Telluria mixta: one gene and its partners. The protein of the gene in region 2 interacts with the protein of the main gene of each other region in a pairwise test. Links are inferred from orthologs where the notes say so. Each region holds a gene or a part of one and is shown on either strand. Other genes may lie near its edges.

What was found.
Region 1: the proteins of rlmB (region 2) and P0M04_RS26950 interact in binary tests that used the Escherichia coli proteins (3 or more experiments, as listed by UniProt). The link is inferred for Telluria mixta from one-to-one orthologs.
Region 3: the proteins of rlmB (region 2) and tsaE interact in binary tests that used the Escherichia coli proteins (3 or more experiments, as listed by UniProt). The link is inferred for Telluria mixta from one-to-one orthologs.

The regions. Positions count from the first base shown.
Region 1 is NZ_CP119520.1:6,112,609-6,119,304, reverse strand. The notes cover bases 1,885-4,735. They hold P0M04_RS26950 (NAD(P)H-hydrate dehydratase), read right to left. Parts: upstream 4,133-4,735; coding sequence 2,636-4,132; downstream 1,885-2,635. Other genes in these bases: P0M04_RS26945 (hydantoinase B/oxoprolinase family protein), read left to right, coding at 4,240-4,735; P0M04_RS26955 (ABC transporter ATP-binding protein), read left to right, coding at 1,899-2,618; P0M04_RS26960 (arylesterase), read right to left, coding at 1,885-1,900. Also shown: cynS (cyanase), read right to left, coding at 1-157; tRNA 2-selenouridine(34) synthase MnmH, read right to left, coding at 216-1,268; more of P0M04_RS26960, read right to left, coding at 1,268-1,884; more of P0M04_RS26945, read left to right, coding at 4,736-6,696. UniProt on the Escherichia coli protein: Bifunctional enzyme that catalyzes the epimerization of the S- and R-forms of NAD(P)HX and the dehydration of the S-form of NAD(P)HX at the expense of ADP, which is converted to AMP.
Region 2 is NZ_CP119520.1:7,016,416-7,023,240, reverse strand. What follows is about bases 1,308-4,287. They hold rlmB (23S rRNA (guanosine(2251)-2'-O)-methyltransferase RlmB), read left to right. Parts: upstream 1,308-2,414; coding sequence 2,415-3,161; downstream 3,162-4,287. Other genes in these bases: P0M04_RS30810 (YceH family protein), read left to right, coding at 4,040-4,287; cysE (serine O-acetyltransferase), read left to right, coding at 3,265-4,002; rnr (ribonuclease R), read left to right, coding at 1,308-2,411. Also shown: more of rnr, read left to right, coding at 1-1,307; more of P0M04_RS30810, read left to right, coding at 4,288-4,729; P0M04_RS30805 (hypothetical protein), read right to left, coding at 4,689-5,456; P0M04_RS30800 (hypothetical protein), read right to left, coding at 5,453-6,199; P0M04_RS30795 (hypothetical protein), read right to left, coding at 6,204-6,825. UniProt on the Escherichia coli protein: Specifically methylates the ribose of guanosine 2251 in 23S rRNA.
Region 3 is NZ_CP119520.1:2,937,358-2,944,183, forward strand. Bases 1,556-4,536 are described here. They hold tsaE (tRNA (adenosine(37)-N6)-threonylcarbamoyltransferase complex ATPase subunit type 1 TsaE), read right to left. Parts: upstream 3,300-4,536; coding sequence 2,811-3,299; downstream 1,556-2,810. Other genes in these bases: P0M04_RS13200 (N-acetylmuramoyl-L-alanine amidase), read right to left, coding at 1,556-2,847; queG (tRNA epoxyqueuosine(34) reductase QueG), read left to right, coding at 3,331-4,422; P0M04_RS13215 (DUF3052 family protein), read right to left, coding at 4,419-4,536. In the rest of the region: P0M04_RS13185 (carbonic anhydrase), read left to right, coding at 1-221; P0M04_RS13190 (hypothetical protein), read right to left, coding at 234-461; P0M04_RS13195 (D-hexose-6-phosphate mutarotase), read right to left, coding at 567-1,400; more of P0M04_RS13200, read right to left, coding at 1,438-1,555; more of P0M04_RS13215, read right to left, coding at 4,537-4,772; P0M04_RS13220 (response regulator transcription factor), read right to left, coding at 4,913-5,506; P0M04_RS13225 (sensor histidine kinase), read right to left, coding at 5,543-6,826. UniProt on the Escherichia coli protein: Required for the formation of a threonylcarbamoyl group on adenosine at position 37 (t(6)A37) in tRNAs that read codons beginning with adenine.

The DNA of each region.
Region 1 (6,696 bases), 900 kb from region 2 along the record:
GGATGGCGGCCTGTTCGACCGAGGCGGTCATCTGTCCCAGGCACAGCGCGGTCGTCCATTCCTTGGATTGGCCGACCTTGCCGGCCACGTCTTCCCACCTGATGCCTTTCGCTACCTTGGCGCCGATGATTTTTTCGGTGACGTCCATGCGGTTCATCGTGGTCCTTTCGTCTACGGGTTGAGGAAAGGACGACGATGCAAAAGGCGTGCCTGTCCTACCCGTGGAGATGCCGCGCGGCCGCGACGAAGTCGTCCTTCGAGATGCCCGGCAAGGCCAGCGTCTCCGCCTTCGGGTACTGCACGAAATTCCGGTCGATCGAGCGCAGGTACGCGGGATCGTAGTGCTCCACGAGCAGCTGGTCCACGAGCTCCGGCATACGCCCCGTATTGGCCATCTCCTGCCACGTTTCGATGCGCGCGCGACCATGCAATTGCACCAGATGGTCCAGCTGCGCATTCAGCGCGGAAGGGTCGGCGCAGAAGTGGTGATAGTCTTCCATCAGCAGCTGCACGCGCAGCGGACGGCCCAGCTGCAGCGCGATGCAGGGCGAGGCGCGCATGCGCTCCATGACCGCTTCCGGCACGCGCAGGTTGCCCACCTTCTTGCTCTCCGATTCCACGAACACGGGTTTCGACGGATCGAAGCGGCGCAGCTTGTCCCAGATGCGCGTCTCGAACATCTTCTGGCTCGGCTGCGGTTCGCCCGGCAGGTGGCCGAGGACGGAGCCGCGATGCGCGGCGAGGCGTTCCAGGTCGAGCACCTGTGCGCCGATGGATTCGAGGGTCTCGAGCAGCCGGCTCTTGCCGCTGCCCGTCGTGCCGCAGATCACGCGGAAATCCAGCAGGGGCGGGTTTTCCAGCGCGGCCGCGACATAGGCGCGATACGCTTTATAGCCGCCGTCGAGCTGCACGACGGGCCAGCCGATCTTGGCGAAGATGAGCGCCATCGAGCCGCTGCGGTTGCCGCCGCGCCAGCAGTACACGAGCGGCTTCCAGTCCTTCGGTTTGTCGGCGAACAGCGTTTCGATGTAGCGCGCGATGTTCTGCGCGACGAGCGGGGCGCCGATCTTCTTCGCTTCGAACGCGCCGACCTGCTTGTACGTGGTGCCGACGAGGACGCGCTGCGCGTCGTCCAGGGTCGGGCAGTTGATGGCGCCCGGGATGCGGTCGAGCGCGAACTCGGACTCGCTGCGCGCGTCGATGATGGTGTCGAACTGGTCGAGCATGGGCAGGACGTCGTCGACGCCGAGGACAGCGGGGTATTTCATTATCGTTTGACGAGAGGCGCGAATTGCGGCCAGATATTGTTGAGGATGGTCGGATGGGCCGTCGCGAGCGGATGCAGGCGGTCGGCCTGGAAGTTTGTCGTCTCCTGGGCGACGCCGTCCAGCATGAACGGCACCAGCGGGACTTTATAGGCGGCCGCCAGATCCTTGTACATGCCGGCGAAGCGTTCCGTGTACGCGCGGCCGTAGTTGGGCGGCATGCGCATGCCGACGAGCAGGACCTTCGCCTTGTTCTGCTGCGACAACTGGATCATCGTGCGCAAATTGTCCGCGGCGGCCGTCACGGGCAGGCCGCGCAGGCCGTCGTTCGCGCCCAGTTCCAGCACGACGACGTCCGGTTTGTGCTGTTGCAGCAGCGCGGGCAGGCGCGTGCGGCCGCCGCTCGTCGTCTCGCCGCTGATGCTGGCGTTGACGATGCGGGCGTCGACCTGTTCACGCTTGAGGCGCTGCTCCAGCAGGGCGACCCAGCCGGTGCCGCGCGCGAGGCCGTATTCGGCCGACAGGCTGTCGCCCACCACGAGCACGGTTTTTGGGGCAGAATAGGCGCTCCCCGCCGCGGTCATTCCAAGAACCGCGACGGCAGCTATCGTCCATTTCCTGAGTAAAGCAAGCATGCGTGATATTCCCGAGACGTCAAAAGGCAGTGCAGGTGTGAACGGAACGGCCAGGCCGGCGATCGAGGTTCGCGGCCTGTCGAAGCGCGTGGCGGATGCCAGCGGCGAGCTCACCATCCTGCACGAGGTGGATTTTACCGTGCAACCGGCCGAGACGCTCGCCCTCGTCGGCGCCTCCGGCTCCGGCAAGTCCACATTGCTCGGCCTGCTGGCCGGTCTCGACACGCCATCGTCGGGCCAGGTCCTGCTCGACGGTACGGACATCTTCGCCCTCGACGAGGACGGACGCGCCGCGTTTCGCAAGGCAAAGCTGGGCTTCGTGTTCCAGTCGTTCCAGCTGCTCGCGCACCTGAATGCCGTGGAAAACGTGATGCTGCCGCTGGAACTGCGGGGCGATGCCGATGCGCGCGCGAAAGCCGAGGCGATGCTGGGCCGCGTGGGCCTGTCCAGCCGCCTGCGCCATTATCCGAAGTACCTGTCGGGCGGCGAGCAGCAGCGTGTCGCGCTGGCCCGCGCCTTCGTCACCGAACCGCCGCTGCTGTTCGCCGACGAGCCCACGGGCAGCCTCGATGCCGCCACCGGCGAAGCCGTCATCCAGCTGATGTTCGAGCTGAATCGCGAGCGCGGATCGACCCTGGTCCTCGTCACCCACGACCCCGCCATGGCCGCGCGCTGCGGCCGCACGCTCACGATCGCCGCGGGCCGCCTGGCCGTCTGAGCGGAGTTTTCAAGCGCCTACGCCAACGCGGCGTCGGCGACGAGCGCATTCAGTTCGGCGCGGATCGCCTTCGGCAGCTCGCCCGCCGTGAGCCCGATCGGGCCGACGCCGCCCGCCACCAGCCGGTCGGCCGCCGCGCCGTGCAGCCACGTCGCGGCCAGCGCCGCTTCCCACGCGGGCCAGCCCTGGCCCAGCAGGGTGCCCACGAGGCCCGCCAGTACGTCGCCCGTGCCGCCCGTGGCGAGGCCCGGATTGCCCGTCGCATTCAGCGCCACATAGCCGTCCGGCCGCGCGATGACGCTGCCGGCACCCTTCAGCACGACGACGGCGTCCAGCCGCTGCGCCAGTTCGCGCGCATTCTCCAGCCGGTCGGCCTGCACGATCGCGGCCGTGACGCCCAGCAGCCGCGCGGCTTCGAGCGGATGCGGCGTGACGACGACGCCGCCGTCGTGCGCGGCCAGGCGTGCCGCCAGGTCGGGGCTGGCCGCGCACAGGTTCAGCGCGTCCGCATCGACCACGAGGGGCCCCGTCCCGTCGATCACCCTGGACAGCAGGTGCGTGGCGCCGGCGGAATCGCCCATGCCGGGGCCGGCGACGACAGTGCGGCCGTCGAACGCGAAGCCGGCCGCGTCGCGGAACATGATCTCCGGCTGCGCCGCATCGAGCGCCGGTCCCGGATCGACGGCCGCCACGAACACCCGGCCCGCGCCCGCATACAACGCGGCGCGGGCCGCCAGGATGCCGGCGCCGGCCATGCCGCGCGCGCCGCCCAGTACGGCGACATCGCCATACGTGCCCTTGTGCGAATTGTTGCGGCGCGGCTTCAGGAAGCCTGCGAACAGGGCGGGCGTGTTCAGGCGCGCGTGCGCGACTTCGGCGTGCAGCCCGTCCGCGCCGAGCCGGTTGACGTGCACCCGGCCCGCGTGGTCGCAGCCGTCGCCTGTGTGCAGGCCCGGCTTGTTCCCGAGAAAGGTGATGGTGTGCGTGGCGCGCACGGCTACGCCGTCCGGACCGATGACGCTGCCCGTGTCCGCATCGAGGCCGCTCGGCACGTCCAGTGCGAGCACGGGGCACGTCATGCCGTGCGTACGCTCCACGAGCGCGCGCGCCTGGCCCGCGAGTGGCCGCGCGAGGCCGATGCCGAACAGGCCGTCCACGACGAGACAGCAGCCGTGGCAGTCCGCGAGGTCGGACACGAAGCGCGCCCGGCTGGCCTGGGCCCGCGCGAGGGCATGCTGGGTCTCGGGCGACGGCGCCGCGCCGGCGAGGTGGACCACGTCCACGTTGGCGCCGAAGTTGGCCAGGTTCGCGGCCACTTCCAGCGCGTCGCCGCCGTTGTTGCCGGGGCCGGCCAGCACGAGGATGCGGCCCGTCGGCAGGCCGCCCAGCACTTCCAGGGCATAGGTGGATGCCGCTTCGCCGGCGCGCCGCATGAGGCTGCCCGGCGGGAGCTGCGACTGCGCGGCCTGTTCGATGGCGCGGATCTGGGCGACGCTGTAGAGCGGATTGTCCATGGTGGTTCCAGGCATTGCGAAAACCGGGTTGCGAAAACTGCATTGTCGCCAAAATCGGCGCCGCGCGCGACTACAATAGCGGCTCGATGACTTTGGGAGGTATCACGATGGATTGGCAGTTCTGGATCGACCGCGGCGGCACCTTCACGGACATCGTGGCGCGCCGGCCCGACGGCAGCCTCGTCACGCACAAGCTGCTGTCGGAAAATCCGGAACAGTACCGGGATGCGGCCGTGGCAGGCATCCGCCACCTGCTTGGCCTGGCGCCCGGCGCGCCCATCCCGGCGGGACAGGTGGACGCCGTCAAGATGGGCACGACGGTCGCGACCAATGCGCTGCTGGAACGCAAGGGCGAACCGACCGCGCTTGCGATCACGCGGGGTTTTCGTGACGCGTTACGCATCGCCTACCAGAACCGTCCGCGGCTGTTCGACCGCCACATCGTGCTGCCCGAGCTGCTGTACGGGCACGTCGTCGAGATCGACGAACGCATCGGCGCCCACGGCGACGTGATCAATCCGCTGGACGAGGCGGCCGCGCGGCGCGGCCTGCAAGCGGCCTACGACGCCGGCATCCGCGCGCTGGCGATCGTGCTCATGCACGGCTATCGCTATCACCAGCACGAAGACGCCGTCGCGCGCATCGCCCGCGACATCGGTTTTACGCAGGTGTCCGTGTCGCACACGACGAGCCCCCTGATGAAGCTCGTCGCGCGCGGCGACACGACGGTCGTCGACGCCTACCTGTCGCCGATCCTCCGCCGCTACGTGGACCAGGTGGCATCCGAACTGCCCGGCGTGAACCTGCAGTTCATGCAGTCCAGCGGCGGCCTGACGGATGCGCGCGCGTTCCAGGGCAAGGACAGCATCCTGTCCGGCCCCGCCGGCGGCATCGTCGGCATGGTGCGCGCGAGCCGCCTGGCCGGCTTCGAGCGCATCATCGGCTTCGACATGGGCGGCACGTCGACCGACGTGTCGCACTATGCGGGCGAATTCGAGCGCGTGTTCGAGACGCAGGTGGCCGGCGTGCGCATGCGCGCACCCATGATGAGCATCCATACCGTCGCCGCGGGCGGCGGCTCGATCCTGCACTTCGACGGCAGCCGCTACCGCGTGGGGCCGGACAGCGCCGGCGCGAATCCGGGCCCGGCAAGCTACCGGCGCGGCGGGCCGCTGGCGGTCACGGACTGCAACGTCATGCTGGGCAAGATCCAGCCCCGGCATTTCCCGCATCTGTTCGGGCCGAACGCGGACCAGCCGCTCGATGCAGATGCCGTGCGCGCCGGCTTCGAAGCGATGGCGGACCACGTCGAACGCGCGACCGGCACGCGGCCGCTGCCCGAGGCCGTCGCGGAAGGCTTCATCCGCATCGCCGTGGGCAATATGGCGAACGCGATCAAGCAGATCTCCGTGCAGCGCGGGCACGACGTCACGGACTACGCGCTCACGAGCTTCGGCGGCGCGGGCGGGCAGCACGCCTGCCTCGTGGCGGATGCGCTGGGCATGAAGACGGTGTTCATCCACTCGCTGGCGGGCGTGCTGTCCGCGTACGGCATGGGTCTCGCGGACCAGGGCGCGATGCGCGAGCGGGCCGTCGAGCGCCGCCTCGACGAGATCGGCCCCGACGTCCTGGCCGCGGAGCTGGATGCGCTGGCCGATGCTGCGCGGGCCGACCTGGCGGCGCAGGGCGTGGCGGCCGAGCGCATGGGCGTGTTGCGGCGCGTGCACCTGCGCTACGAGGGCACGGATTCCGCCATCGTCGTGATGGATGGCGACCGCGCGGCGCTGCAGGCCCAGTTCGAACAGGCGTACCGCCGGCGCTTTTCCTTCCTCATGCCGGGCAAGGCGCTCGTCGTGGAAGCCGTGTCGGTGGAAGCGCTGGGGCGCTCCGACGCCCCGCCCGAACAGCAGATGGATGCCGTCCAGCGCGACGGTGCCGTCCCCGTGTTCGAGACCGTGCGCATGTACGCGGATGGCGCCTGGCGCGACACGGGCGTGTACCGCCGCCAGGACATCGCGCCGGGCGACGTCATCGACGGCCCGGCCATCATCGCGGAAGCGAATGCGACGACGGTCGTGGAGGCGGGCTGGCAAGCCGGGGTCACGGCGTACAACCACCTCGTGCTGCGCCGCGTGCAGGCGCTGCCGCGGCGGCACGCGATCGGCACGACGGTCGACCCGGTGATGCTGGAGATCTTCAACAACCTGTTCATGTCGATCGCCGAGCAGATGGGCCTGCGCCTGCAGAACACGGCGTACTCCGTCAACATCAAGGAGCGCCTCGACTTCAGCTGCGCCATCTTCGACGCGGACGGCAACCTCGTCGCGAATGCGCCGCACATGCCCGTGCACCTCGGCTCGATGGGCGAGAGCATCAAGGCCGTCATGCGCAGGAACGCCGGCGCGATGAAGGCAGGCGACGTCTACGTGCTGAACGACCCGTACAACGGCGGCACGCACCTGCCCGACGTGACGGTGATCTCGCCCGTGTTCAACGAGACGGGCCGGGACATCCTGTTCTATGTCGGCTCGCGCGGCCACCATGCGGACATCGGCGGCACGACG
Region 2 (6,825 bases):
ATGCGATGGAGCGCGACGGCCAGTTGCGCGCCAATCCGGCGGGCGAATTCGCGCTTACGGACCACTCCAGTTTCATTTCCGGCCGCATCAGCGCGCACCGCGACGGTTTCGGTTTCGTCATCCCGGACGAGGGCGGCGAAGACCTGTTCCTGCCCGATAAGGAAATGCAAAAAGTCCTGCACGGCGACCGCGTGCTGGCCCGCGTCGTCGGCACCGACCGCCGCGGCCGCGCCGAAGGCACGATCGTCGAAGTCACGGAACGCGCCAATACCCACGTCATCGGCCGCCTGCTGAACGAGAACGGCGTGTGGGTCGTCGCGCCGGAAGACAAGCGCATCGGCCAGGACATCCTCGTCAGCGGCTCCCCAGGCAAGGCCAAGTCCGGTCAGGTCGTCAGCGTCGAACTCCTGGAGCAGCCGTCGCGTTTCCGCCAGCCCACCGGCAAGATCGTCGAAGTGCTCGGCGAACTGGATGACCCGGGCATGGAGATCGAGATTGCCGTGCGCAAGTTCGGCGTGCCGCACATCTTCTCGCCGGCGGCCATCAAGCAGGCCAATAAACTGCCGAACGAAGTGCGCGACGCCGACCTCGCGGACCGCGTCGACCTGCGCGACGTGCCGCTCGTCACGATCGACGGCGAGGATGCGCGCGACTTCGACGATGCCGTCTACTGCGAACCCGTCAAGATCGGCCGCACGAAGGGTTATCGCCTGCTCGTCGCCATCGCCGACGTCAGCCACTACGTCAAGCCGAACGATGCGCTCGACGGCGACGCGATCGAACGCTCGACCTCTGTGTACTTCCCGCGCCGCGTGATCCCGATGTTGCCGGAAAAGCTGTCGAATGGCCTGTGCTCGCTGAATCCGGCCGTCGACCGTCTCACGCTCGTGTGCGATATGGTCGTCGCGATGGACGGCGAAGTGAAGGCCTACCAGTTCTATCCCGCTGTGATGCACTCGGCGGCGCGCCTGACCTATAACGAGGTTGCCGCCATCCTGGGCAACACGAACGGACCGGAAGCGGGCCGTCGTCCCGGCATCGTGCCGCACCTGCTGAACCTGAACGAAGTGTTCCGCGCGCTGCTGCAGGCACGCCAGGAGCGGGGCGCCATCGACTTCGAGACGACGGAGACGTACATCGTCTGCAATGCGATGGGCAAGATCGAGAAGATCCTGCCGCGTACCCGCAACGACGCGCACCGCCTGATCGAGGAATGCATGCTGGCCGCCAACGTGTGCGCGGCCGACTTCCTGATCCGCCACGACCAGCCGAGCACGTTCCGCATCCACGCGGTGCCGACCGAGGAAAAGCTGAACCAGCTGCGCACCTTCCTGAAGCAGGTGGGCCTGAACCTGGGCGGCGGCACGACGCCGCAGGCGCGCGATTACGCCGAGCTGATGCAGCGAATCAAGGAGCGTCCGGATGCCACGCTGCTGCAGACGATGCTGCTGCGTTCGATGCAGCAGGCCGTCTACAGCCCGGACAACGTCGGCCACTTCGGCCTCGCGTACGAAGCCTATGCGCACTTCACGAGCCCGATCCGCCGCTACCCGGACCTGCTGACGCACCGCGCCATCAAGGCCGTGCTGAAGGGCAAGAAATACGAGCCGACCGGCATCGACCTGTCGAAGCTGAACACGACCACGTCGAAGGCGGTGCGCAAGCAGGCCGCCAAGGACAAGGCGGAAGGCAGGCAGAAGGATCCGAAGGACCTGACGATCTGGGACGCGCTGGGCGTACACTGCTCGGCCAACGAGCGCCGTGCCGACGAAGCGTCGCGCGACGTCGAAAACTGGCTCAAGTGCTACTACATGAAGGATCGCCTCGGCGACGAATTCACGGGCGTGATCTCGGGCGTGACGCCGTTCGGCATCTTCGTCCAGCTCGACCAGTTGTTCGTCGAGGGTCTCGTGCACGTCACCGGCCTCGGCACGGATTACTTCCAATACGACGAAGCCCGCCACGAACTGCGCGGCGAGCGCACGGGGCAGGTGTACCAGCTGACGGGCCGTGTCACGGTGCAGGTGGCGCGCGTCGATCTGGAATCGCGCAAGATCGACCTCGTGCTCGCGCAGCCGAAGGCGGACGAGAAGGTCCCGGCGCCGCTGGAGCGTGCCCGCGCGGCCGCACTGGACGCCATGGAGCCGAAGCCGCCGCGTCGCCGCAAGGCGAAGGGCGCCGCTGTGCCGGTGTCGCAGCAGGAAGCCCGCGTGACGCCGGCCGAACCGTCCGCGTCGACGTTCGGCGCGACCGACGAGAGCGAAGAAGACGTCGTGTTCGTGCCGCCGACGCGCGGCCGCCGCACTCCTCGCAACACCGCACCCGCAGCAAAGCCGACCGCGACGAACAAGACCGCGGCGAAAAAAAGCGCTTCCACAAAGAGCGCCTCCAAAACCAGGAAGAAGAAGTAACGCATGAAAAATAAAATGATTTTTGGCTTCCACGCCGTCACCTCGCGTCTCCGCCACGAGGCCGCCAGTGTGGAAGAGATCTTCGTCGACGCAGGCCGCCAGGACCGCCGCATGCAGGACCTGATCGCCAACGCGAAATCGGCCGGCGTGCGCGTGATGCCCGTCGACGCCGAGCGCCTCGACAAGATCGTCGGCACCCGCCGCCACCAGGGCGTGATCGCGTTCGCGAGCCAGCTGTCACTGGCGCGCAACCTGGACGAGCTGCTGGATGCGGTGGAAGGCCCACCGCTGCTGCTGATCCTGGACGGCATCACCGACCCGCACAACCTGGGTGCCTGCCTGCGCGTGGCAGACGGCGTCGGCGCGCATGCCGTCATCGCCCCGAAAGACCGCTCCGTCGGCCTGAACGCGACGGCAGCCAAGGTGGCGAGCGGTGCCGCCGAGACCGTGCCGTACATCACCGTGACGAATCTGGCGCGCACGATGCGCGACCTGAAGGAACGGGGCATCTGGCTGATCGGCACGTCCGACGATGCCGACAAGGGCCTGTACGAAGGCGATTTCACGGGCCCGACGGCGCTCGTGATGGGCTCGGAGGGCGAGGGCATGCGCCGCCTGACCCGCGAGACCTGCGACCTGCTCGTTTCCATTCCCATGTTCGGCTCGGTCGAGAGCCTGAACGTCTCCGTGGCCTCGGGCGTCTGCCTGTACGAGGCACGCCGCCAGCGCCTGTCGCGCGAGCCGCAATAATCACTTTGGGTGGGCTCTTCGGGCTCACCCAAAATTGATTCCCTCATAAGCAAGTACGGCGCGGATAAGCTACCATGCTGTTTCACTTGCACGAATCACGACTATGTTTTCCAACCTGCGCGAAGATATCCAGAGCATCATCGAACGCGACCCTGCAGCCCGTAACGCATGGGAAGTGCTCACCTGCTACCCGGGCCTGCATGCCGTCGTCATGCACAGCTGGGCGCACGCGTGTTGGCGCGCCAATTTCCGCTGGCTGGGCAGGTTCATCTCGTACTTCGCGCGCGTTCTCACGGGCATCGAAATCCACCCGGGCGCGACGATCGGCCGCCGCGTGTTCATCGACCACGGCTTCGGCGTCGTGATCGGCGAGACGGCCGTCGTCGGCGACGATTGCACGATCTACCAGGGCGTCACCCTGGGCGGCACCACGCTCGTCGCGGGCACGAAGCGCCATCCGACGCTGGAGCGCGGGGTGATCGTGGGTGCCGGCGCGCAGGTGCTGGGCGCGTTCACGGTCGGCGAGTACGCGAAGGTGGGCTCGAATGCCGTCGTGGTCAAACCGGTCCCGGCCGGCGCGACGGCCGTCGGCAATCCGGCCCACATCGTGCGCAAGGAAGAGCAGACGCGCAGCGCCCAGATGTTCGCTGCTTACGGCGTCACGCCGAACGGCGACGATCCGTTGTCGAAGGCGCTGCGCAACCTGATCAATCACGTGGCCCAGCAGGACGAGCAGATCGAGCGCATGTGCGCGACGATGAAGGCGGCCGGCATCCGCTGCCATACGCCGGACGAGAGTGATAAACTCGACCAGGCACAACTGAACCGGCTCGTCGATTGAAGCGATCGGCGGGCGCCGAACCAACAAAGGACCACCGATGCAAGACGATATCCCGGGCAGCTTCGACCCGGCATCCGACCTCGACCCCAACGAAATCCGCGTCCTGGGCGTCCTCGCCGAAAAAGAGGCGCTGACGCCCGACAATTACCCCATGTCGCTGAATGCGGTGATGAACGGCTGCAACCAGCTGTCCAGCCGCGATCCCGTGATGCAGCTGTCGGAAGACGTCGTCCACGACACCCTGCAGCGCCTCATGCAGCGCAAGCTCGTGAACGGCATCGCGCAGGCCGGAGCGCGTGTCATCAAGTACGAGCACCGCATGCGCATCAAGTGGACGCTCGAGCAGGACAAGGTCGCCGTGCTGGCCGTGCTGATGCTGCGCGGCCTGCAGACGGCGGGCGAGATCCGCAGCCGCACGGGCCGTTTGCACGATTTCAAATCGGTGGCCGAGGTGGAAAGCGTGCTGCAATTCCTCATCGATAAGTACCCGCCGCTCGTCGTCCGCCTCGAACGCGCGCCCGGCACGAAGGAATTCCGCTACGGGCAATTGCTCGGCGGGCCGATCGACGTCGCGCGCATGGATGCGGGCGGTGCCGCGGCCGGCGGCTCGGCCGGCGGCTCGACGGGCGCCCGCGTGGCGCAGCTGGAGCAGGAAGTGATCGCGCTGCGCAGCGAAGTCGACGAACTCAAGGCGCAGTTCGCGGCGTTCCGTCAGCAGTTCGAGTAAGATCCTCGGGCGCGCCCTCGTCGAATCGCACGAGGGCGTCGTCCGGCCAGCTCGTATCGCCGATCGGCACCATCATGTTCCACCCGTGGGTTTCCAGTGTGCGCGACCGTTCGCCGTCGCGCAGCACCGCCCGCACGCCCGGCCGCGGCGCCAGCGTGCCATAGTTGAAATCCTTTTTGGCGCACCAGTCCGACGTCAGCATCAGCGTGTTGATCGCTGCCTTCGCCATGAACGGCATCTGGTCCTTGACGATGGCGATGGTCACGCGGCATTCCAGGCGCAGGTCGCCCAGCCGGCGGGTGTTGTCCGGCAGCCCTGCCGTGCGCACCTCCGGATGCCCCGTGTACAAGCCGTTCTTCTGGTTCAGGATGAACGTGGCGTCCGCATCGTACGCGGCCTGGTTGCGGCCCACGGCGAGGAGGCCGGCGGCGTCGATGGGCACGTCTTCCTGGAAGCTCCCGTCGTCGCTCGCGAGCCGCAGCCGCAAGCCGTCGCCTGCGTTTGCCGGGGCGCCCTCGGCGTGGCGCATGCGGAAGCGCAGGGTGGCGTGCGGCGCCAAGGCGCGGTGCGCGTCGAAGGCGTCGAGGCCGGCGACGACGCTGCGGTACGAGCGCATTTCCGGATCCGCGATGCCCTTGACCTGCACCGACGGCATGGGTTCGTCGGCATGCGCAGCCGGCAGGATGCAGGCGAGCGCGAACAACAAAGCGATACGTCTGGTTCTCATGGCGCGGCTCCTTCGGGCGCGACGAACGCCAGGTCGACGACGGCATCGTTCCCCCAGCTGGTGTCGTACAGCGGCAGTTCGAACTGGCGGTTCTTCACCTTCAGCGGCAGCGTGCGTTCGCCTTCGCGCAGCACGGCGGACGCCAGCGGCGATTCCACATTCACGGACCACGTGCGGTCCCGGTCCTTGAAGAAGCTGCACCAGTCGCCCGTCAGGAACACGGTGTTGGCCAGCGCGACAACCCAGAACGGCGCCTCCTTCTTGGCGACCGTGACGAAGACCTGGCATTCGAGCCGCAGGTCGCCCAGGCGGCGCTGGTTGTCGGCCAGGCCGGGCGTGCGCACGTAGGGCCAGACCCGGATCTCCTTGCGCTTGCGGCTCAGCACCAGCTCCGCGTTGGCGTCCCACGCCTGCTGGCTGCGCGGCACGTCGAACAGTGCATCGGCGCCGACCGGCAGTGCCAGCGTGAACTCGTCGGCGGTCAGCTTCGCCGTCGGCAGGTCGCCCTCCAGCAGGGCCCCGCCGGGCCGGCGCACGCGGAACCGCAGTTGCGGGACGCTGGGCGCCAGCGCGTGCTGCGCATCGAAGGTGTCGAGGCCGGCCGCGATGGCGCGGTACGAATGCATTTCCGGATTCTTGATCGCATTCACGTGCACCACGCCTTCGCGGTTGGCGCCCGGTTCGACGTCCTGGGCGGAGGCGGCCGCGGACAGCAGGGCGAGGGCGATGAGGACTGGGCGCACGGCCTCAGCCTTCATCGCGCCAGCGCCGCATGCGGACCGCGGCAACCAGCATCGCGACACCCATCGCCACGCCGATCCAGGCATCGATGCCCACCAGCGACTGGTAGGACTGTGAGACGAGTCCACCCATGTCGAAGCCGTTTTCGGTCGGGTGCATGCCCGTCTGCAGGCCCGGCTTGAACGTGAACCAGATGCCGGGTACGATGCCGCCGAGGATCCGCGCGACGACGTCGCTCGCGTAGTGCGCCAGCAGCAGCGTCTGGCCGGAGAAATTCTCGAGCGCCGCGTTGATCCATTTGAGAATGACGAGTGCGACGACGGGCACGCCCACGGCCCACAGGAACGGCTTCGATTTCGCCCAGCTCGACACGAGCATCAGCCAGCCGACGGTCGGCAGCGCCCACACGACGTACACCGGCAGGAGGGCGGCGAGGCGCAACGGTGACAGGTACAGTTCGGACGACGCCAGCACTGGCGCAAACAGGTTCAGGCCCTGCGTGCTGAGCACCATGCAGACGATGAACAACAGGGCCAGCGACGCGACGACGGCCGCGGCCAGCGTGATTGCGGGCGCGACGACCATCGCCGTGATAGCCTTCGACAGCACCGTCATCGGATCGGACACG
Region 3 (6,826 bases), 4.1 Mb from region 2 along the record:
TCGTGATCGACCCGACCGACGCGCTGCCGGAACGGCGCGAGTATTTCACCTACATGGGCTCGCTGACGGAACCGCCCTGCACGGAAGGCGTGCTGTGGATGGTGTTCAAGCAGCCGATGCAGGCGTCGCCGGCGCAGATGGCCCTGTTCTCGCGCCTGTATCCGCTGAACGCGCGGCCGGTCCAGTCGACCGCGGGACGCATGATCAAGGAATCGAACTGAGCGTTGGCGTGTTCAGCGCCAGCGGCGGCCGCCCCGGTGTCCGTGCCAGCCGCGCCCGCCACGATCGTACTCGTGGTAGCTGAAGTCGAGCGAGACGGGCGGCCCGACATACGCGGGGCCGTAGCCGCCAGGATAATAGGGCGCGTCGTAGGCCGCATAAGGCGGCGCATAGACGGCGCAGCCCGACAGGGCGGACCCCGCCGCCAGCACGAGTGCCAGCCGTTTCACCAATGTGTTCATTGCGTGTCCTCCCATGCGTGTAGCCTGTAGTTTAGGCCGCATGACGAGGTGCACCGCGCATTTTTTGCTACAAAATGAAACGCCGGCAAGCGCCGGCGTTGTCGTTTATCCTGCCTGGACCACGGCCCGGTACGTCCCGCGCCAGATCCCGCCCGGCTCCAGTTGCTGCGGTCGGGCGGCCGCATCCCCCAGCAGGGCAGGTTCGATGCAGACGAAGCGGCGGTATTCCTCGTCTTCCATGTCGGACAGGGCCGCCGCATCGGCCGCGCCCGGGTTCCACACGACGGCGTCATTGAAGCCCGTCTGCTCCAGCGTCACCTTGTCCGCGCCCGTGTCGAATGTGATCGCGCCCGCGATGCGTTCGAATACCTGGTCCAGCTTGTCGGTGATGGCGAGCGTCTCCGCCTGCACGCCGTCGATGCGCACGGCTTCCACGTCTTCGACGAGGTGGTACGTATGCAGTGCGGCCGCGAACGGGAACGCCTGCGTGCCCGTGTTGCGCACGTCGAGCGACATGTCCAGTTGCGCACCGCGCACGGCCACGCGCAGCACCAGTTCGAAGGCGTACGGCCAGGCGGCTGCCACCTGCTGCGGCAGGTCCGAGGCGTTCAGCCCCAGCACGGCGAACGCGGCGCCATCCTGTTCGCCCTGGTCGAGGACGCGCCAGGTCGACACGCGCGCGAAGCCATGGCGCATGCCGGTGCCGCGCTCGGCGAACTGCGGAAAGATGACGGGGACGCCGCCGCGGATCGCCTTCTGGCCGTCCAGCGCGGACAGGCTGCTCATGAACAGGCGTTCCTGCGCGGGCCCGCCGGCCGTGGTGACGGCTTTCCACGACACGAGATGGGCGCCGTACAACGTGATGGTGGCCTCGGCGCCATCCGGCGCGCGAAGTTGCAGGGCGGGCAGTTGCCCGAATTCGATGGTCGTTGCACTCACGAGAATCCTCCTCAGGGGGACGCCCGCGGGCGTCCCATTAAGTCATGCGGCTCTTCGCCAGCGGCGGATTGTACGCGAAGTAGCGCTTGATGCCTTTCGTGATCGCGTCGGCCAGTTGGTTCTGGTAGGCGTCATCCTTCAGCCGCGCTTCTTCCTCCGGGTTGGAGATGAAGGCGGTCTCGACGAGGATCGACGGGATGTCCGGCGCCTTCAGCACGGCAAAGCCGGCCTGTTCGACGACGCCGCGGTGCAGGCGGTTGATGCCGCCGATTTCCGTCAGCACGGCCTTGCCGAGCTTCATGCTGTCGTTGATCTGGGCCGTCTGCGACAGGTCCATCAGCACGCTCGCCAGCTGCTTGTCGTGGCTGGCGAGATTCACGCCGCCGATCAGGTCGGCCTTGTTCTGGTCGGCCGCCAGCCAGCGTGCCGCGCTCGAGCTGGCGCCTTTTTCCGACAGCACGAACACGGAGGAACCGCGCGCCGTTCGTTCGACGAAGGCGTCGGCGTGGATCGACACGAACAGGTCGGCCTGCACCTTTCTCGCTTTTTCCACGCGCTGGCCGAGGGGGACGAAGAAGTCGGCATCGCGCGTCAGCATCACGCGCGTGTTCGGCAAGTCTTCAAGCTTGGCCTTCAGGCGCTTGGCGACTTCGAGCACGATGTCCTTCTCGTGCACGCCCGTGGCACCGGTGGCGCCGGGGTCCTCACCGCCATGGCCGGGGTCGAGCGCGATGGTTACCATGCGCGCCACTTTCTGGCCCGGGACGTTCCTGGCGGGCGGCTGGGCCGGTTGCGGCGTCGTCGGTTGGGGCTGCGCGGGCGTGGAACCGGCGCGGGCCGCGTCCGCTTCCAGCTTGGCGATCGCGTCCGGGCCGGCCTGGCCGACGGTCGGCTCGCCCGGCTGCACGGCCGGGGTCGGCGTGGCGGGGGCCGCGTCCATGCTCCAGTTTTCCTTGGCGATCATGCTCGCGAGCGGATCGACGGGCTTGACAGGATACAGGTCGAAAATCAGGCGGTGGTGATAGCCGGCGACGGGCGCCAGGTTGAACACCTGCGGCTTGACGTCTTCCTTCAGGTCGAACACGAGGCGCACGACGTTCGGCCGGTTCTGGCCCACGCGCACCTGCTTGATGTACGGGTCGTTCGATTCGATCTTGGCGACAAGGCCCTTCAGGGTGTCGTTCAGCGCGAGGCCGTCGATGTCGACGACGAGGCGCGGCGGGTCCGGCACCATGAAGTGCGTCGTCTTGAGCTCGCCGTCGTTTTCCAGCGTGACGCGCGTGTACTCGTCGGCCGGCCACACGCGCACGGCCATGATCTGGGCGGCGGATGCCGTCAGCGGCGCGACGACGGACAGCAGCAGCGTACCGCCGGCCTTGAGGATCGTGCGACGCTTCGGGGAACCGGGAATCAGGGAGTCGGGGGGTAGTGCAGGCGTTCGAGGCATAGCAGGCCCAAGTCGGACAACGCCTGCAATTCTACCTCACGCCCGAGACCGCTGACCTTAAGCAACACTTTAACGTCGGGTGGCGGCAACACCGGTTCTCCCTTTTCCGGCCATTCGACGATGCAGATGTTGTTACCGTCGAAATCCTCGCGGAAGCCCGCGTCGAGGAATTCCTCGGGGCTGGACATGCGGTACAGGTCGTAATGGATCAGGTTGACGGGTCGGCCATCCAGGTCGATGCGGTACGGCTCCGACAGCGTATAGGTCGGACTCTTGACGGCGCCCTTGTGGCCGGCCGCGTGCAGCAGCGCGCGCGTGAGCGCCGTCTTGCCGGCGCCCAGGTCGCCGTGCAGATAGATCACGAGACCCGGGCTCAGCGCGCGCGCGAGGGCGGCGCCCAGGGCCTGCGTGGCCGATTCGTCGGGAAGATAGGCTGTCAGTTGCTGGTGCATCGAATAAAATATGAGGTTTGTAGGTCCGCCAATGTCCGCCCAGCTCCCCGTCCAGCCCGATTTCTCCGCACTCGCCCAAGCCATCAAGGCATGGGGCGCGGAACTGGGCTTTGCCGACGTGCGCATCGCCGACATCGATCTCGCCGACCACGAAGCGGGCCTGCAGGCCTGGCTGGACGCCGGCCACCACGGCGAGATGGATTATATGGCAAGCCACGGCATGAAGCGCGCCCGGCCGGCCGAGCTGGTGCCGGGCACGGTGCGCGTGATCAGCGCGCGCATGGATTACCTGCCGATGGAGACCCCGCCGGACTGGCGTGCGCGCGAACGCCTGCGCCAGGACGACCCGCAGGCCGCCGTCGTCTCGATCTATGCGCGCGGCCGCGATTATCACAAGGTATTGCGCAACCGGCTGCAGGCCCTGGCCGAGAAGGTCAAGGCGGCCGTCGGCGAGTACGGCTACCGCGTGTTCACGGATTCCGCGCCCGTGATGGAGCTGCCGCTGGCGCAGAAGGCGGGCCTCGGCTGGCGCGGCAAGCACACGTTATTACTGAGCCGCGAGGCGGGCTCGACGTTCTTCATCGGCGAGATCCTCGTCGACCTGCCGCTGCCCGTCGACGCACCGACCGGTGCCCACTGCGGCCAGTGCAGCGCATGCATAGCTGCCTGTCCGACGGGCGCGATCCTTGGTCCGGGCCGGCTGGATGCGCGCCGCTGCATTTCCTATCTGACCATCGAACTGAAGGGCGCGATTCCGGAAGAATTCCGTCCGCTGATCGGCAACCGCATTTATGGCTGCGACGATTGCCAGCTGGCCTGCCCATGGAACAAGTTCGCGCAGCGGGCGACCGTGCCGGATTTCGACGAGAGAAACGGCCTGGGCACGGCGGGGCTCATCGAGCTGTTCGGCTGGAGCGAGGACGATTTCAACCGCCGCCTCGAAGGCAGCCCGATCCGTCGCATCGGGCACGAGCGCTGGCTGCGCAACCTGGCGGTCGGTCTCGGTAATGCTGCCAGGTCGGATGCCGTCGTCGCCGCGCTGCGCGCACGTGCAGACCACCCGTCGGCGCTCGTGCGCGAGCACGTCGCGTGGGCGCTCGCACGCCACGAGCAAACGATTTAGAGTTCGATCCGCTTCATGCGCAGCGCGGACCAGTCGCCGTCGATGGAGATCATGGCGACGCCCGTGATGCCGTTTTCCTTGGCATAGGCATTGATCGAATCGCGGTTGATGTCGGTGGCCTTGGAGGCGGTCTGTTTCAGATAGGCGACCCACAGCGAGCCCTTGTCGCCCAGGCGTTCCTTGGCGATCGGGAAATACTGCTCGAGTTCCTTGCGGTTCATCGCGAACAGCAACACCACGTCGACCTTGTCCTGATCGTTCTGGATCAGGTTGGCCGGCATCTGGGACACCATGCCGGGGTGGACGTTCCCGTTCAGGATCAGCATCGACTTCGCGGTTCTCAAGAACATTTTGTCGGCTATCGTCTTCTCGCTCATCTGCGTTCCCTAAAGAATGTTTCGACGTGGTGAGTTCGACCACTCCATGCTCAGGCTGATTTTACAAGCGAACCCCGCGCGGCACAGGGCGCGCGGGCAGTCGTGCGCGCGTGTTACTTTAACAAGCCAGCCAGCTCGACGGCCGTCTTGACCTGCATCTTGTCGAAGATGTGCGCGCGGTGCACCTCGACCGTGCGCATGCTGATGCCGAGCTTGTCGGCCACGACCTTGTTCATGTTGCCGGCGAGGATGAGATCGAGGACTTCGCGCTCGCGTGCCGACAGGGTGGCGAGGCGGGCGTGGATGGCGTCGCGCGAGGCGGCCTTGCGCGAGGCGGCGAGGGCTTCCTCGACGCGGTCCATCAGCTGGTTGTCGTTGAACGGTTTTTCGAAGAAGTCGAAGGCGCCGCGCTTGAGGGAATCGACGGCCATCGGCACGTCGCCATGGCCGGTCAGGAAGATCACGGGCAGGCGCGCCAGCAGGCCGCGCGCCACCAGCTGGTCGAACACGGCGATGCCGTTCATGCCCGGCATGCGCACGTCCAGCAGGACGCAGTCGCCGTGGGGAGTGTCTGCTGCAAAGCGGTCGCCGAGCGCATCGAGGAAGGCCTGGCCGCCCGCATAGCCGCGCGCAGGCAACCCACGCGATTGCGCCAGCCATTCGAGGGCGTCGCGGATGACGTCTTCGTCGTCGACGATATGCAGCATGGAGTCTCCTTTTTTCGCCGTATTGTAATTCACCGTTCAGGTGACGGGTGCTTCCTGGGCCTGCTGCAAGGTGAACGTAAACACGGTCCCGCCGCCCGGATTGTCCGCGTGGGTGAGCGTGCCGCCGTGGAATTCGATGGCCGTGCGGCAGATCGACAGGCCCATGCCCATGCCCTCGGCCTTGGTCGAAAAGAAGGGCGAGAACAGGCGCTCGGCCACTTCCGGCGGGATGCCGTGGCCGTTGTCGATCACGGATACGGCGACCTGGCCCTGTTCGCCGGTGTGCGCCGCGATGCGCAGTACGCGCCGCTCCGGGTCGACGGCCTGCATCGCTTCGATCGCGTTGCGCGTGAGATTGAGAAGCACCTGCTCGATCAGCACGCGGTCCGCGAGCACCGGAGGCAGGTCGGGCGGAACGTCCACCTGCAGCGCGACATAGCTCTGGCGCGCCTGCAGTTCGACGAGGGCGCGGATGCCGTCGACGACGTTGGGAATGCCCACCGTCTCGCGGCGCGGCTCGCGCTTTTTCACGAATTCGTGCACGCTGCGGATGATTTGGCCGGCCCGGCGCGCCTGCGTGTTAGCCTGTTCCAGCGCGCGTTTCAGCATGCCGGTGTCGAGCGGGGCCGCATTGGTCTCGCGCGCGAGCACGTTCAGTGCGCCCGCCGTGTAGCTGGAGATGGCGGCCAGCGGCTGGTTCAGCTCGTGCGCCAGCATCGACGAGATCTCGCCCATCGTCGCCAGGCGCGCGCTCGTCTCCAGCTTTTCCTGCTGCTGGCGATTCAGTTCTTCGGCGCGCTTGCGGTCCGTGATGTCGAGGATGGAACTCATCCAGCCCGTGTGGCGGCCGTGGGCGTCGACGAGCGGTGCCTCGAACACGAGCACGGGCACGCGCACGCCGTCCGAGCGCTGGAACACGGTTTCGAACTGCGGCGTGGCCTGGCCCGACAGCACCATGCGGAAGCGGCCTTCGTACTCCGCCATCGCTTCCGGCGCCCAGTAGGGCATCGGCGGCTTCTTGCCCAGCAGGTCTTCCGCCGGATAACCGACCATGCGGCAGAACGCCGGGTTCACGTAGGTGACGCGGCCCTCCAGGTCGCGCGCGCGCAGGCCCGTGAGCAGAGAGTCTTCCATCGCGGTGCGGAAGGCCATCTGCTGGCGCAGCGCGTTTTCCGCCGCAATCGTGCGCGCGATGTGGCGCCACAGCGCGACGAGCGAAATCACGAGGCCCAGCGCCAGCACGATCACGGAGCCGACCAGCAGGTTCGGCAGCAGCTTGGGCGCGCCCTTGACGCTGTCGGTGGCGAGCACGATCTGCGA